Luteolibacter sp. LG18: one gene and its partner. The protein of the gene in region 2 interacts with the protein of the main gene of each other region in a pairwise test. Links are inferred from orthologs where the notes say so. Each region holds a gene or a part of one and is shown on either strand. Other genes may lie near its edges. The genes, in order: lysA and llg_RS09235.

Evidence for each region.
Region 1: the proteins of llg_RS09235 (region 2) and lysA interact in binary tests that used the Escherichia coli proteins (3 or more experiments, as listed by UniProt). The link is inferred for Luteolibacter sp. LG18 from one-to-one orthologs.

The regions. Positions count from the first base shown.
Region 1 is NZ_AP024600.1:518,691-525,333, reverse strand. Bases 2,446-5,314 are described here. They hold lysA (diaminopimelate decarboxylase), read right to left. Parts: upstream 4,589-5,314; coding sequence 3,302-4,588; downstream 2,446-3,301. Other genes in these bases: llg_RS02110 (protein phosphatase 2C domain-containing protein), read right to left, coding at 4,705-5,314; llg_RS02120 (EamA family transporter), read right to left, coding at 2,446-3,223. Also shown: llg_RS02130 (hypothetical protein), read left to right, coding at 1-1,475; llg_RS02125 (hypothetical protein), read left to right, coding at 1,475-2,302; more of llg_RS02120, read right to left, coding at 2,312-2,445; more of llg_RS02110, read right to left, coding at 5,315-5,532; llg_RS02105 (hypothetical protein), read right to left, coding at 5,547-6,590; llg_RS02100 (HSP90 family protein), read right to left, coding at 6,634-6,643. UniProt on the Escherichia coli protein: Specifically catalyzes the decarboxylation of meso-diaminopimelate (meso-DAP) to L-lysine. Is not active against the DD- or LL-isomers of diaminopimelate.
Region 2 is NZ_AP024600.1:2,208,413-2,215,148, reverse strand. The notes cover bases 2,259-5,220. They hold llg_RS09235 (response regulator transcription factor), read right to left. Parts: upstream 4,120-5,220; coding sequence 3,397-4,119; downstream 2,259-3,396. Other genes in these bases: llg_RS09225 (hybrid sensor histidine kinase/response regulator), read right to left, coding at 4,964-5,220; llg_RS09230 (EF-hand domain-containing protein), read left to right, coding at 4,308-4,895; llg_RS09240 (ATP-binding protein), read right to left, coding at 2,259-3,400. Outside these bases: more of llg_RS09240, read right to left, coding at 1,805-2,258; more of llg_RS09225, read right to left, coding at 5,221-6,052; llg_RS09220 (CHASE3 domain-containing protein), read right to left, coding at 6,052-6,736. UniProt on the Escherichia coli protein: Response regulator member of the two-component regulatory system CpxA/CpxR which responds to envelope stress response by activating expression of downstream genes including cpxP, degP, dsbA and ppiA.

The DNA of each region.
Region 1 (6,643 bases), 1.7 Mb from region 2 along the record:
CCAACGACGACCCGCGCGTGCAGGCCGTGCCGAACGACAACGGCCAGTTCACCATGCCGCCGTTCGGCACCGCGCAGGATTTGGGCGGCGTGCAGTCCTTCGTCTTCTACGAGATCCCGCGCCAGGACACGCCGGTTGCGTCTCTCGCGCAGTTCCAGAATGCCGAGCTTTCCTATCAGAACTACCAGCCGGGCAATGTGGTCGGATGGTCGTTCCAGAGCACCCTCAGCGAGCGCGGTGCCACTGTCGTGCGACCTGGCCGCGCCGGCAGCGCGACGGTGTCGACCCAGGATGACATCTCGCAGGCGGGCCGCTGGACGACCGGGCACGCGGGCCTGATCCAGCGGGACAAGACCCAGAAGGATGGCATCCTGCTGTATGACATGCCCTTCGAGGTGAACCAGCGGCTGTTCGACAACTACTACCTCTCCACCATTCCCTACGGCTCCTCGGGTTCGACCTGGAATCTCCAGACGGCGCTGCCGAACGGCCGCCTGCGTCCGGTGTTCAGCAATTCCGTGAGCGAATCCCGCGCGCAGCTCGGCAATTTGGAAACCGCCTTCAACAAGTCCGCGGCGTTGCTCGGCAACTATGGCGCGTTCAACGTGAACTCGACCTCCGAGGATGCCTGGGTGGCTCACCTCAGCGCGCTGCGCGGCCTGAAGCGGAACACGCTCCAGGGCTCGGGTGGCACAGACTCCCCATACTCCCGGTTCCAGACGGCTCCTGCCTTCAGCGGCGCGCCTTCCAGTTGGATCGATCCGGCGGCATGGAGCAGTTCCCGTGGCCTCAGCGATGACGAGATCCGGAAACTGGCCGCGGCGATCGTGACCGAGGTGAAGCTCCGCGGGCCGTTCGTCTCTCTTTCGGACTTCGTGAACCGCCGCTTGGTCGATGCACCGTCATCCGCGAGCTCGTCGCTCACCGAAGACCCGGAGAGGGCCACCTTGGAAGCCACCGGCCGCTACGGCGCGCTCGATGCCGCCATCCGCCGTGCGGGACTGAACAAGAGCCTGGAAACGCCTGGTAGCGGCGGGACGCTCAAGGGGCGTCTGGCCGGCTGCGAGCAGGTCGTGACTTCGGACGATCTCGCGAAGGGCTACGTGCCTTACGGTTCCCAGCCGGACTACAAGACCATCGGTCTGCCGGGTTACCTGACGCAGGGCGACCTGCTGTCCTCGCTCGCGCCCACGCTCACCGCCCGCGGCGATACCTTCCTCGTCCGTGCCTACGGCGATGCCCGCGATGGTGAAGGCAAGGTGGTGGCCAGCACCTGGTGCGAGGCCGTGGTGCAGCGCACGCCCGACTACGTCGATCCCGCGAACGAATCCGCCACCCGCGCGTTGATCCCCGCATCGTCCACGGTGAACAGCCCGTTCCTTAGCGAGAATGGCAAGCTGTCTGCTTTGAACAAGCAGTTCGGCCGTCGTTACCAAATCGTTTCCTTCCGTTGGCTCAAAGCATCCGAAGTCTGATGAAAACCGCGTTTCTCCATTCCGTTTCCTGGGCGCTCCTCACGGTGGCCCTGCATGCCGATCCGGTCGCCGGAGGTCCGCCTCCCGCAGCCCGCGTGACCGTCGTCGCGCTGGGCTCGCTGCCGAAGAGCGTCGTCAAGTGGGGCACCGGCGGCGAGGTCGAATACGAGATGAGCCAGCGCCAGACGATGCCGCCGACCGGCCTGCAGGTGAAGGTGGTGAACAACGGCGCGACCAAGTACGAGCCGTTTCCCTTCACGCTGAACATTCCGTCCATGCCGGTGCCGTTCGGGGCCGAGGGACTCGCGTTGTTCGGTGCGGATGCCGCGAAGTCCGAGCAGGAGCAGAAGGCTCCGTCGGCGACGTTGACCATCCCCACGGTGAAGGGTGTCGATTACCAGATGGTGATGATGTGGCGGAACGATCCGAAGGACGACTGGAGCCATCCGTTGTTCCATCCGCTGGATCTGTCCGAAACCAGTGTTCCGGCGGGCAGTTTCTACTTCATCAACTTCACCCAGCGCTCGGTGCGGCTGTTGACTCCGCAGACGAACCAGGCCCGCCCGCTGGCGTTCAAGTCGGGGGTGGTGGTGCCGCCGGTGAAGGGTGCGCCGACCCTCAACTACAAGATCGATTGCCTGGGCCGGAACAACGAGATCCTGCCGATCGTGTTCTCCGGTCTGAAGGCCGATCCGGTGTCCCGGAACGTGGTCGTGGTGTATGAGGGCGGCGATGGCCGGCCGGTGTCCGCGACCTTCCCGATCCCGGTGAAGCCGGTGGCGGAGAGCAAGAAGGATGGCGCGGTCAACTCCGTGGCCGCCCATTGAGGGCAGTTGTCACGATTCCTGGTCCACGCGCTTTTTTCGCCACCGCGGAATCAGCGCGTGGAGGAGATTCGCCATCACGATGGTGAGCGCGCCTGCGTAGAACCCGGCGTGCAGGTCCTTGTGTTCGCCGAAGAGCAGCGCGGCGGCGAGGATGCCGTAGACCGGCTCGAAGTTGATCGCGAGGTTGCTGGTGTAGGCGCTGAGCGATCGCAGCAGGTGGATGTGGAAACCGTGCGCGAACACGGTGCACACCCAGGCGAGGATCAGCAGCCACAGCCAGTCGAGGCCGTGGAAGGCGAGGAGCCCGCGATAGGCGGTGCCGGGATCGGCGAGGTGGCCGGTGAGGACCGGCTGGAGGATCAGCACGGTGGCGCATGCGCCGAGCATTTCCCACGCGACCATGGTCTGGATGTCGAGGTCGCTGGTGTTCACCACGCGGCGGTTGAGCACCGGGAAGATCGCGGCCAGGAAAGCGGCACCGAGAGCGACCAGCAGGCCCAGCCAGCGGCCGCGCTCGAAACCCGCGACCATCGCCAGTCCGGCGACGATCAGCAGGCCGAGTCCGACCTCCAGCGGCCGGATCGGACGTTTCTCCAGCAGCGGCTCGGTGAAGGCGGTGAACAGCGAGATCGTCGCCATGCCCGCCAGGCAGATCGAGATGTTCGAAAGCTGGATGGCTCCGAAGAAGCAGGTCCAGTGCAGGCCGATGATCGCACCGATGCCGAGCAGGCCCATCAGTTGCCGCCGCGGCACGAACAGCGGACGCCGCCGGACCATTTTCACGAGGAGCGCGGCTCCGATCGCCGCCAACAGCGTGCGCCATGTCACCAGTGCGGGCGCTGGCAGCGAGATCAGCCGGCCGAGGATGGCGGTGGCGGCCAGCAGCACGACGAGCAGGTGGAGTTGGAACAGGGGAGGCATGGCGCGGGGCGTTGAAACAAAAAACGCGGTGGCGGCTTTCCTGAAGCCGACCACCGCGTTTGGAAACCTGGCAACCGTTCAGAGTTCGCCGACGAGGAGGTCGTCGAGTGTCTGGCGCTTGCGGACCACGGTGGCCGTGCCGCCATCGACGAGGATCTCGGCCGGCAGCGGGCGGGTGTTGTAGTTCGAGGCCATCACGAAGCCGTAGGCACCGGCGCTCATCAGGGCGACGGTCTCGCCCGGCTGGAAGTCCGGCAGCTCGCGGTCCTGGCAGAAGAAGTCGCCGCTTTCGCAGATCGGGCCGACGACGTCGACCTTGAGGCGCTCCGGACCGGCCTGCTTCAGCGGCACGATCTCGTGGTGGCCTTCATAGAGGGCCGGGCGGATCAGGTCGTTCATGCCGGCGTCCACGATCTTGAAGGTCTTCGCGGTGCCCTTCTTCTCGTAGAGGCAGTGGGTGAGCAGCACTCCGGCGTTGCCCACGATGTAGCGGCCGGGCTCAAGGAGGATCTTCAGACCGAGGTCCTTGATCAGCGGGACGACGGAGGCACCGTATTGCTCGATGGTGAGCGGGCGGTCCGCGTCGGCCTGGTGGTCCCACCAATCCTGCGCGCCGGACTCCAGCGACTCACGGTAGACGATGCCGATGCCACCGCCGATCGACCAGAACTCGATGCCGTGCTTTTCCTTCAGCGCGGTGGCGAGCGGGGCGACCTTCTTGACCGCTTCCACGAAGGGGTCGACGGAGGTGAGCTGGGAGCCGATGTGCATTTGCAGGCCACGCAGCTTGACGTTCTTCAGCTCCTTCGAGGCGCGGTCGTAGACCTCCTCGATGAAACCGAAGTCCACGCCGAACTTGTTCTCGGACTTGCCGGTGGAGATGTACTTGTGGGTCTTCGCGTCGACGTTCGGGTTCACGCGGACGGCGACAGGGGCGATCACGCCGAGTTCACCGGCGACCTGGTCGATGTAGCGCAGCTCGGCTTCGCTTTCGACGTTGAAGGAGTAGATGCCCTGCTGGAGCGCGTATTCGATTTCCGCACGGGTCTTGCCGACACCGGCGAAGGTGCAGTGGGCCGGATCGCCGCCGGCCTTGATCACGCGGTAGAGTTCACCGCCGGAGACGATGTCGAAACCGGCGCCTTCCTTGGCCAGCAGGCGCAGCACGGAAAGGTTGGAGTTCGCTTTCACCGCGTAGGCCACCTCGTGGTCGATTCCGGCGAGCGCTTGGTCGAGGCGGCGGAAGTGATCGAGGATCGTGTTCGCGGAATAGACGTAGAGCGGGGTGCCGTGGGTCTCCGCGAGCGCCTGGAGGTCGACGTTCTCACAGAAAAGGGAGCCGTTCTTGTAAGCGAAACCGTGCATGGGACGGCTGTTTTAGACGCCGGGGAGCGGGTGCCAAGCGCGAAGAGTCGAGCGGTGGCAGGCTGCCGGGTGGAGGGATAGGTCCTATAGGACTTATAGGACCTATGGGCGGACCGTCATTCGGTCTCGGCGACTTCGATCAGGAGAGCCGTGGTGTTGTCCCGACCGGATTCCATCACCGCGTCCAGCACCAGACGGGAGGCATCCAGCTCGCCGCGGGCGATTTCCGCCATCCGGCGGTCCCAGAGGCCGTCCACCAGCCCGTCCGAGCAGATCAGGAAACGGTCGCCGGGCTGGTAGGCTACGCGGCCGATATGGGGATCGATGGTTTTCTGGCCGCCGCCGAGAGCCTGGGACAGGGCATGGCGGTGCGGATGGCCGCGGGCCTCGCGCTCGTTGATCTTGCCAGCGCGGCGCAGCCAGCCGACGTGGGAGTGGTCGTGGGTGATCTGGATCATTTCGCCGTCCTTCGGCAGGTAGTAGATCCGGCTGTCGCCGATGTGGCAGAAACACAGCCAGCCGGGCATGAACCAGCCGAGGCTGAGGGTCGCTCCCATGCCGTGGCATTCCTCGTAGTGGCGGCCGAGATCGACGATCGCGGCGTGGATGCTGTCGAATAGCTCGCCGAGCACGTCCTCGAAGCCCGCGTCGAGGTGTTGGGCGGCCATGCCGAAGCTTTTCGGGAGCAGGCGGGTGATCTTCTCCACGGCGATCTTGCTCGCGAACTCGCCGGATTTCGCGCCGCCCATGCCGTCGCTCACGGCGAACACGTAGTCGGATTGCGCCATCGAGCCGTGGCCGTTTTTGCCGAGGTAGTGGAACTCGCGGGCGTCGAAGGTCAGGGCGAGGAAGGCATCCTCGTTGTTCGCCCGGAACCGGCCGGGATGGGTCATGCCGGACCAACGGAGGATGGCGGGTGGTAAGGTGTCTGGAGCGGAGTCCATGGAGGAAGAAGGCGCTAATTCCGTTCCCGTATCCTGGCAAGTGTCTGGTCGAAATGGTCGCTGTGCCACGAATTTCCGTTCCGGCGGTCGAAGGCCGCGGCGAGGGTCCTGCCTTCCTGCTCGAACCGTTCAGCGAGGTCCGCAGGTGAAAGCGGCTTGTCGCCCCAGGCCACGAGCCATTTGGAGGGCAAGGGCAGTTTCACGGCACCTTGCTGCTTTCCGGCGAGTGCCTGGCACACGGCGGTCGCGCCGAGCAGAAAGTGGTAGTGCGATTTGGGATTCCGGTTTTGCTCCAGCCAGCCGATATGCGTCTTGAGGAGCCGTGTCCCGCGTTCGATTTGGCCGCTGGCAGCCAGGTAGGCCATGTGAATGCCCACCTCGCCAACAAACTGGATGTTCGAGCGGATGAGCGGGTAGCCTTTCCGGTGGTGGGAGAGGGCGTTGTCCGGCTCGCCATTCAATTCGGCGGAGATCGCCAGATGAGGGAGGGTCAGGTGGGGAACCTCCGCGCAACGCATCCAGCCCGCCAAAATGGCCTTGGCCCGCTTGCACGCTTCCGCGTGATCGCCACGGCGAGCGGCATCCCGGACGAGCTCGTCGGCTTCGCAGGCGAGGCAGTCCGCGTGCTCATCCCTTTGCATGCTCAGGAACTGCTCGCGGAGCGGGTCCGTGTCATCAAGCCGCCCCATGGCGATCGCATTCTTCCATCGGATATAAATGGCGGTGCGTTCGCTGCCACCGGCATTCCGCAATTCCCGTTCATACTCGGCCTCCGCCTGGCGGATGCGATCGAGTGGCACCTCGGGATAGTTTTCAAGATTATGGGTGAGCCACTTGAAGCGCCACAAATAGGTGAACGGATTGACGGCCTCGGGATGGTCCCGTTTGAGGCGGGCCATCTGGGGCATCAACGCGAGGAAGAAATCCGTGGCACCGCCGAAGAGAGCCGCTTGGAGGATTTCCCCGAGCACCTCAAAGCGCAGCGAGGGATCCTCGTCCCGGCTGGCGAGATTCCACAGCTCGCGGGCCGCCTCGACCTTGGCGGAGCCATGGGGCATTTGTTTGACTTGGTGGAGGAGAGGCCGGATTTCCGTCATGGTGTCAGTGGGTC
Region 2 (6,736 bases):
TCAATTTCTTTGAGTTTTAGCCTTGCGGCCGTACTTCCCAGGCGGTGCGCTTAACGCGTTAGCTCCGGCACAAGGGGGGTCGAATCCCCTCACACCAAGCGCACACCGTTTACTGCCAGGACTACAGGGGTATCTAATCCCTTTCGCTACCCTGGCCTTCGTGCCTCAGCGTCAGATACTGTCCAGTGACTCGCTTACGCCACGAGTGTTCCTCTCGATCTCTACGCATTTCACTGCTACACCGAGAATTCCAGTCACCTCTCCAGTCCTCAAGTCAAGCAGTATCGGATGCAGTTCCGGGGTTGAGCCCCGGGATTTCACATCTGACTTACCTAACCGCCTACGCACCCTTTACGCCCAGTGATTCCGAACAACGCTTGGGACCTTCGTATTACCGCGGCTGCTGGCACGAAGTTAGCCGTCCCTTCCTCTTCCGGTACTATCAACCCTGTCTGCTATTCACAGCCAGGTCTTACTCCCGGATGACAGGAGTTTACAATCCGAAGACCGTCATCCTCCACGCGGCGTTGCACCATCAGGGTTGCCCCCATTGTGAATTATTCTCGACTGCTGCCACCCGTAGGTGTCTGGACCGTGTCTCAGTTCCAGTGTGCCTGATCGTCCTCTCAGACCAGGTACCCGTCGTTGCCTTGGTGAGCCGTTACCTCACCAACTAGCTGATAGGGCGCGAGCCAATCCTCCAGCGACAGCCTTGCGGCCGCCTTTACTCTTGCGAGACCATGGGGTATTAATCCAAGTTTCCCTGGGTTATTCCCCACTGAAGGGCATGTTACTCACGTGTTACTCACCCGTGCGCCACTAAGAGAAATCATATTGCTACTCATTCTCCCCGTTCGACTTGCATGTCTTAAACACGCCGCCAGCGTTCGTTCTGAGCCAGAATCAAACTCTCCGTAAAATATAGTGCTAGGTTCTATAAAGAACCTGCTTAAATTGGACCTACTGACCAGGTTTCCCTAGTTCAGCCTGCGCACCTCTCAAGGCGCGCAGCACACAATTTAGCCTTTTTCTTTTCCGCTCAGCCTCAAACCGCCGCACCAGAGACTCTTTGCAGAGTGTTGGCACCGTTCGTGCTGAGCCGCATTGTCAAAGATCCGTTTCGAGGGGACTAAGAAGCCGATCGGGTGTTTCCACCGCGACCGGCTGTCGGTCTCTCGTGTCGCGCTTCGTAGCGGCGACGGGCGCAAGCTACCCTGAACGGACCCCGCGGGTCAATGCCTTTCGTGATGTTTTTTCACGACGAACCCACAAGATTACCCCAAACCATTCAAAATCAACAGGAAGAAATCCGGTTTTTTCTGACGGAATGGTCACCGAAGCCGCCGATTCAGGGGTCAAAACGGGGTCCAAAAGCAGGTTTCGAGGCGGAATGGGGCTGAAACCGGCCGGAATGGCTAACAGAGGACTGTTAGAGCGGGTGGCGGGAGCGATTTTGAAGCGTATAAGGAATTGTGGATAAATCATTTACGATACACATCCCCCACTCCGGTCACATCGATTCAACCCGCCTCTAACAGGCCCTCCCTAAGACCACCGGAACACCGCAACATGCTGTCTGTTAGAGAGCGGCATCCGAAGTAGCGCTGGGCTTGGCCCGGCGTGCGGTGGGCGGCCCGAAAGCCAAACGATCCGCCCTCGATCAAGCGGCTCGTCCCCACACGCGAAGCCAAGCTTCGCGCTACTTGGCGCGTTCGGAGGCGGGTGAGCTTCGGAAGCGTCGGGATAAGGGTGGATCCACCCCGCCCACGCTCTCACGAGCGCGGCTACGAAGAGGGAGACGCACTCAATCCACCTTCGGCAGCGCGGAGGCCTCCATCGGCAGGATCACCGTGACCTCAAATCCGCCGTCCGCCGGAACATCGGCACTCACCCGGCCACCACAGGCTTCCACGCAGGTGCTGACGATCGCCAGGCCCAGGCCGCTGCCACCGGTATCCCGGTTACGCGAGCGATCCGGCCGATAGAACGGCTCAAACAAGCGCGGCAGATCCGCCGCCGGTACCCCCGGCCCTTGGTCCCGGAACACCACGGCCACCTGTCCCTCCCGCCGATGAGCGGAAATGGACAGGTCCGCACCTTCACCAACGTGCACCCGCACGTTCCGGACCAGATTCCCGAAGGCTCGCGACAGCAGCCGCGGATCCACAAACGCGGACAATTCCGGCTCCAGCTTCAGCGAAACCTTCAAATCCGCCCCTTCCCGGGCCACGACGCTCTCGATCAGCGGCTCCAGATCACAAGCCCGCAACTGGGGTCGACCCGCTCCCGCCCGGGAAAACGCCAGGATTTCATCGATCAACCGCGCCAGCTCCCCGGCATCGTCATCGACCGATTGCAGCCGCGGCTGGTGCTCTTCCGGCACCATCTGCTCCATGATGGCGATCCCCGTGCGCAATCTCGCCAAGGGCGCGCACAGCTCATGAGCCACATCCGCGAGGAACCGCCGCTGCCCGGAAACGAACCGATCCAGGCGGCCCGCCATCTCGGTGACCGCCGCCCCGAGCCGTCCGAGTTCATCGTGCCGCGAGACATCGACTGCCACTTGGAAATCCCCTTCCGCAATGCGCTCGGTCGCCCGGGTAAGCCGCCCGACGTAGCGGGTGATGCCCAGTGCGAACGGGATCCAGAATGCCACGCTCACCGCCAGCACCGCGAAGCCCCCGAAAATCCAAGGCCGCACCTCGAAAAACAAGCCGTCCGCGGAGAGGTCGTCCGCCCGTATGACGAGCAGGGCGTGCTGGGGATTGCCAGTTTCCCGGTTCGGTCGCAGCGCGATTTCCACTCCCGCCCAATAGCCATTTCCCTCATCCCCACGCATCAGGAACACCGGGGCCGCCACCGGCAAGGGTCGGGCTCCCGGAGGCGGCAACCCGTCCGATTGATCCCGCGGTGGAGCCCCGGGAGGATGATCCGCCAGCGGCGGCGGGCCATCCTCAAGCGGATCGCCATCCAGCGCCCGCGGTGGCGGAAATGGTCGATCCTCCGCACGCCGCTGGAGCGGAGGCGGACTCTGCTGTCGCCCGCCCTGCGGCAAACGGGTTCCGCGCATGCGTTCCATCACATTCCTCGGAATGCCCCGGATGCCGCCCGCTTCCCATTGGTCCGGCGGCCGCCACAAGTCGATCTGGAGTTTCCGGTTCGCCGAGCTCCGGGACAGGATCGCGGGCCAGTCCGAACGCGGCGAGGAACGCAATTGCCCACCCACCAATTCCCCCAAATCGCGCAGCCGATCACCGGTGCGGCCACTAAGCAGGGAATCGAGGCCGACCCTCAACTGCACGGCGATGAAGCCACCGAAGGCGACCGCGAGCACCAGCAGGTGCAACGCCAGCCAGCCGAGCATCTTCGCCAGCAGGGAGTGTCGCCACGAGGCTTTCATGAACGGGAATCCGGATCGCCGAGCACGTAGCCCACGCCCCGGACGGTTCGGATGTAGCGCGGTTCCCTCGGATCGTCGCCGAGCTTCCGCCGCAGCGCGGAGACATGCACGTCGATGGACCGGTCGAAAATGTCGAAACGGCGCTCGGACACCTGCTCGATGAGCTGTTCGCGGGTCTTCACCCGGCCCTTTGCACGCAGCAATTCGGTGAGCAGCGCGAACTCCAGCGCGGTGAGCTCCAAAGAACGGTCGCCCAGCACCGCGGTGTGGGATTGCTCGCAGAGGCGCAACTCCCCGGCGGTCCATTCGCTCGGTTCGGTCTTCTCCACCTTGGTCGAATGGCGGCGCGTCACCGCGCGGAGGCGGGCGAGCAATTCTCGGACCGAGAACGTCTTCGGCAGATAGTCATCGGCACCGGTTTCCAGCCCGGCGATCCGATCCGCCTCATCTCCCATCGCGGTCAGCATCAGCACCGGGACATCCGAACGTTTCCGCAACTCCCGCAGGACATCGAATCCATCCATGCCCGGCATCATCACATCCAGGATCACCGCCTCGTATTCTCCTCCCATCGCGGCCTCCAGCCCTTCCGGGCCGGTGTGCTTCACCTCGACCTTCCAGCCGAGGGGGGTGAGGTAGTCACGGATCAAGCCGCAGAGCTTGCGGTCATCATCGACCAGGAGAAGAGGCCTGCCAGTTTGGGTTTCGGGGGGAGTCATGCCAATGATGGGGACTATCATGGGAAAACACCCCTCCGGGCGATTCGATTTACGCCAACTTTACAAAAATCCGCGCCCGGCTTTTTACCCGCTCTTCACAATTTTCCCCCATCACGGACATGGTCCCTTAACAAGGGGATGGTTCCATCTTCAGCGGATCCATGAGGGCCGCCCAACCCGATCGAACCATGAAGACATCACCCATCGCCGCCTTGCTGGCGGCCCTCGCGCTGACGGCCCACGCGGAAGACACCGACCGTCGCCCGCCACCTCCCCCGCCCGGCCCTCCGGGACCGCTGTTCCATGCCCTGGATGCCGACGATAACCATGTCATCAGCGCCCAGGAACTGGCCAATGCCGCCACCGAACTGGCCACGCTGGATGCCAATGGCGATGGCTCCATCGCCATCGACGAAGTGCAGCCCCCGCCGCCACCACCGGAGGGCAATTCCACCGATGAAGCCGCTCCCCAGGCCTACGACCAAGCGCCCTCCGGCGAAGACAACCGTCCGAAACCGCCGCCGCCTCCCCTGTTCGCCGTCATCGACAAAAACCACGACGGAGTGATCTCCGCCGAGGAACTCCAAGGTGCCGCCGAAGCCCTCAAGCAGCTCGATAAGAACGGCGACGGACAACTGACCCCCGATGAACTCGGACCGCCACCCGGTCGCCCCGGAGGCCCCAATGGCCGCCCGCCGCGTGAGAACGGCAACGGCCAGGAAGGTGCGCCGCCCGCCAACCGCGGCGGCCAGTCCCGCGCCCCGCGCAGCCGCTGATTTCCGCCCCAAAGGCACGCTCGAAGACGCCTTGGTCCCCCCAAAGAGCCAAGGCGTCTTTCTTTTTCTCAAGCTTCCGCCGCAGGCAACTGCACTTGAAAAGACGCCCCGCCCGCCTTGGACGGATGATAGGCAATCGAGCCGCCCATGGCGTGAACCAGCTCGCGCACGATGCTCAGGCCGAGCCCGGTCGACGATTCGCCGCCGGTCGGCCGGCTGCTGAGGCGGGCGTAGCGCTGGAACAAGCGTGACGTTTCACCGGTCGGGATGCCCGGGCCCTCATCCTCCACGGTGAAGGTGATCCATTCGGCCTCGCAACCGCTGACCAGCGTCACGGTCGTCTGGGGCGGGGAAAATTTCAGCGCGTTGGAAATCAGATTCTCCAGCACCCGCAGCAGGCACCCGCGATCCGCGCGCACTTTCGGGAGATCCGGAGTATCCACCCGGCGGATCGTGATCCCCTTTTCATCGGCGCGGCTGGCGAAGCCCTTACAGACATCGTTCAGCAGCTCTTTCAGGTTCAAGTCGTCCAGACTTAACGTGGATTTGGCGTGCTCGACCCAGCGGATTTCCAAAAGCGACTCCACGATCTCGATCGCACGATCGGTGCCTTCCAGGATCATCCCGGCGAGGCGGTCCACCTTCGGACCCGCTGCCTGCTCCTCCAGCAGCTTCGCGGAGAACCGCACCGAACCCAGCGGGTTTTTGAGATCGTGAGCCAGCACCTCGATCAGGCGGTTCTGCTCCGCGATCGTCTCTTCCAGCATCCGGCTGGTGCGGCGCAGGCCGAGATGCAGCTCGATCCGCCGCAGCAACTCCGGACCATGGAATGGCTTGGTGACGTAGTCCACCCCACCGGCTGACAGAGCCTCGATGATGAAGGTCTTGTCGGTCGCCGCGGAGAGGAAAATAATCGGCACGGCAGGCCAATCCGGATCGTCCTGCAGGCGGCAGGCCACCTCCACCCCGCTGATGCCGGGCATCATCACATCCAGAAGGATCAGATCGGGAAGCACCTCGCGGGCTTTCTCCAATCCTTCCTCCCCACCTCGCGCGGTGATGATCTCGTAGCCCTCCCGCAGCAGCAGGGAACCGACCACCTGGATGTTCTTGGGCTCGTCATCGACGACGAGAATGACGGGACGATCATGGCGCATCACGGCGGAGTATGGGAAGAAAGGGCTTTCTCCAGCGAGTCCGCAAGCGAGGAAAAACGCCGCAGGCAACGGGCCGCCGCATCGGTTTCAAAGGCTTCCAGATGGGATTGAAGTTCGGCGGCGAAATCAGAAAGCGGAGGCGTGGCGGCATCCGAGCGGACGGAGAGCCGGCGCACGAAGTCCATGGACGCTTGCATCGGCACCACGATCGCCAGCCGCGAGGCCTCGCGCCCGAATGCGCCGCGCAAGGTGGCCAGCAGATCCTCCCATTCGGCCCGCGAACGGGAATCGATGCGCCAGCCGCCGCTGTTGGGCGGGAGCGGTCGCCCGGGGCCGTGGAGGATCAGCGATTCATTGGGCGGCAGCACCCGCGCCAACTCCGCAAGCAGGGCCGCGCGGCTGATCGGCTTGTCCAGCACGCCATCGAAAAGCACGCGCAGACCCGCTCCCTCATCGAGCAAGGGCGAAGCAGACACCGCGACCAGCGGGATCGAGCGGGTTTCCTCGTGACTCTTCAACTGCTTGCGAATCACCCGGCCATCGAAACCCGGCGACCACAGGTCGAGGAGAATCACGTCCGGACGATGACGTCGGCAGGTGGCGGCCACCTCCTCGCCTTCATGGGCCTCCATGACCTGGTGATGGCTGCCAGCCAGATAGCCGCGGATCACCTCGCGATCCAGC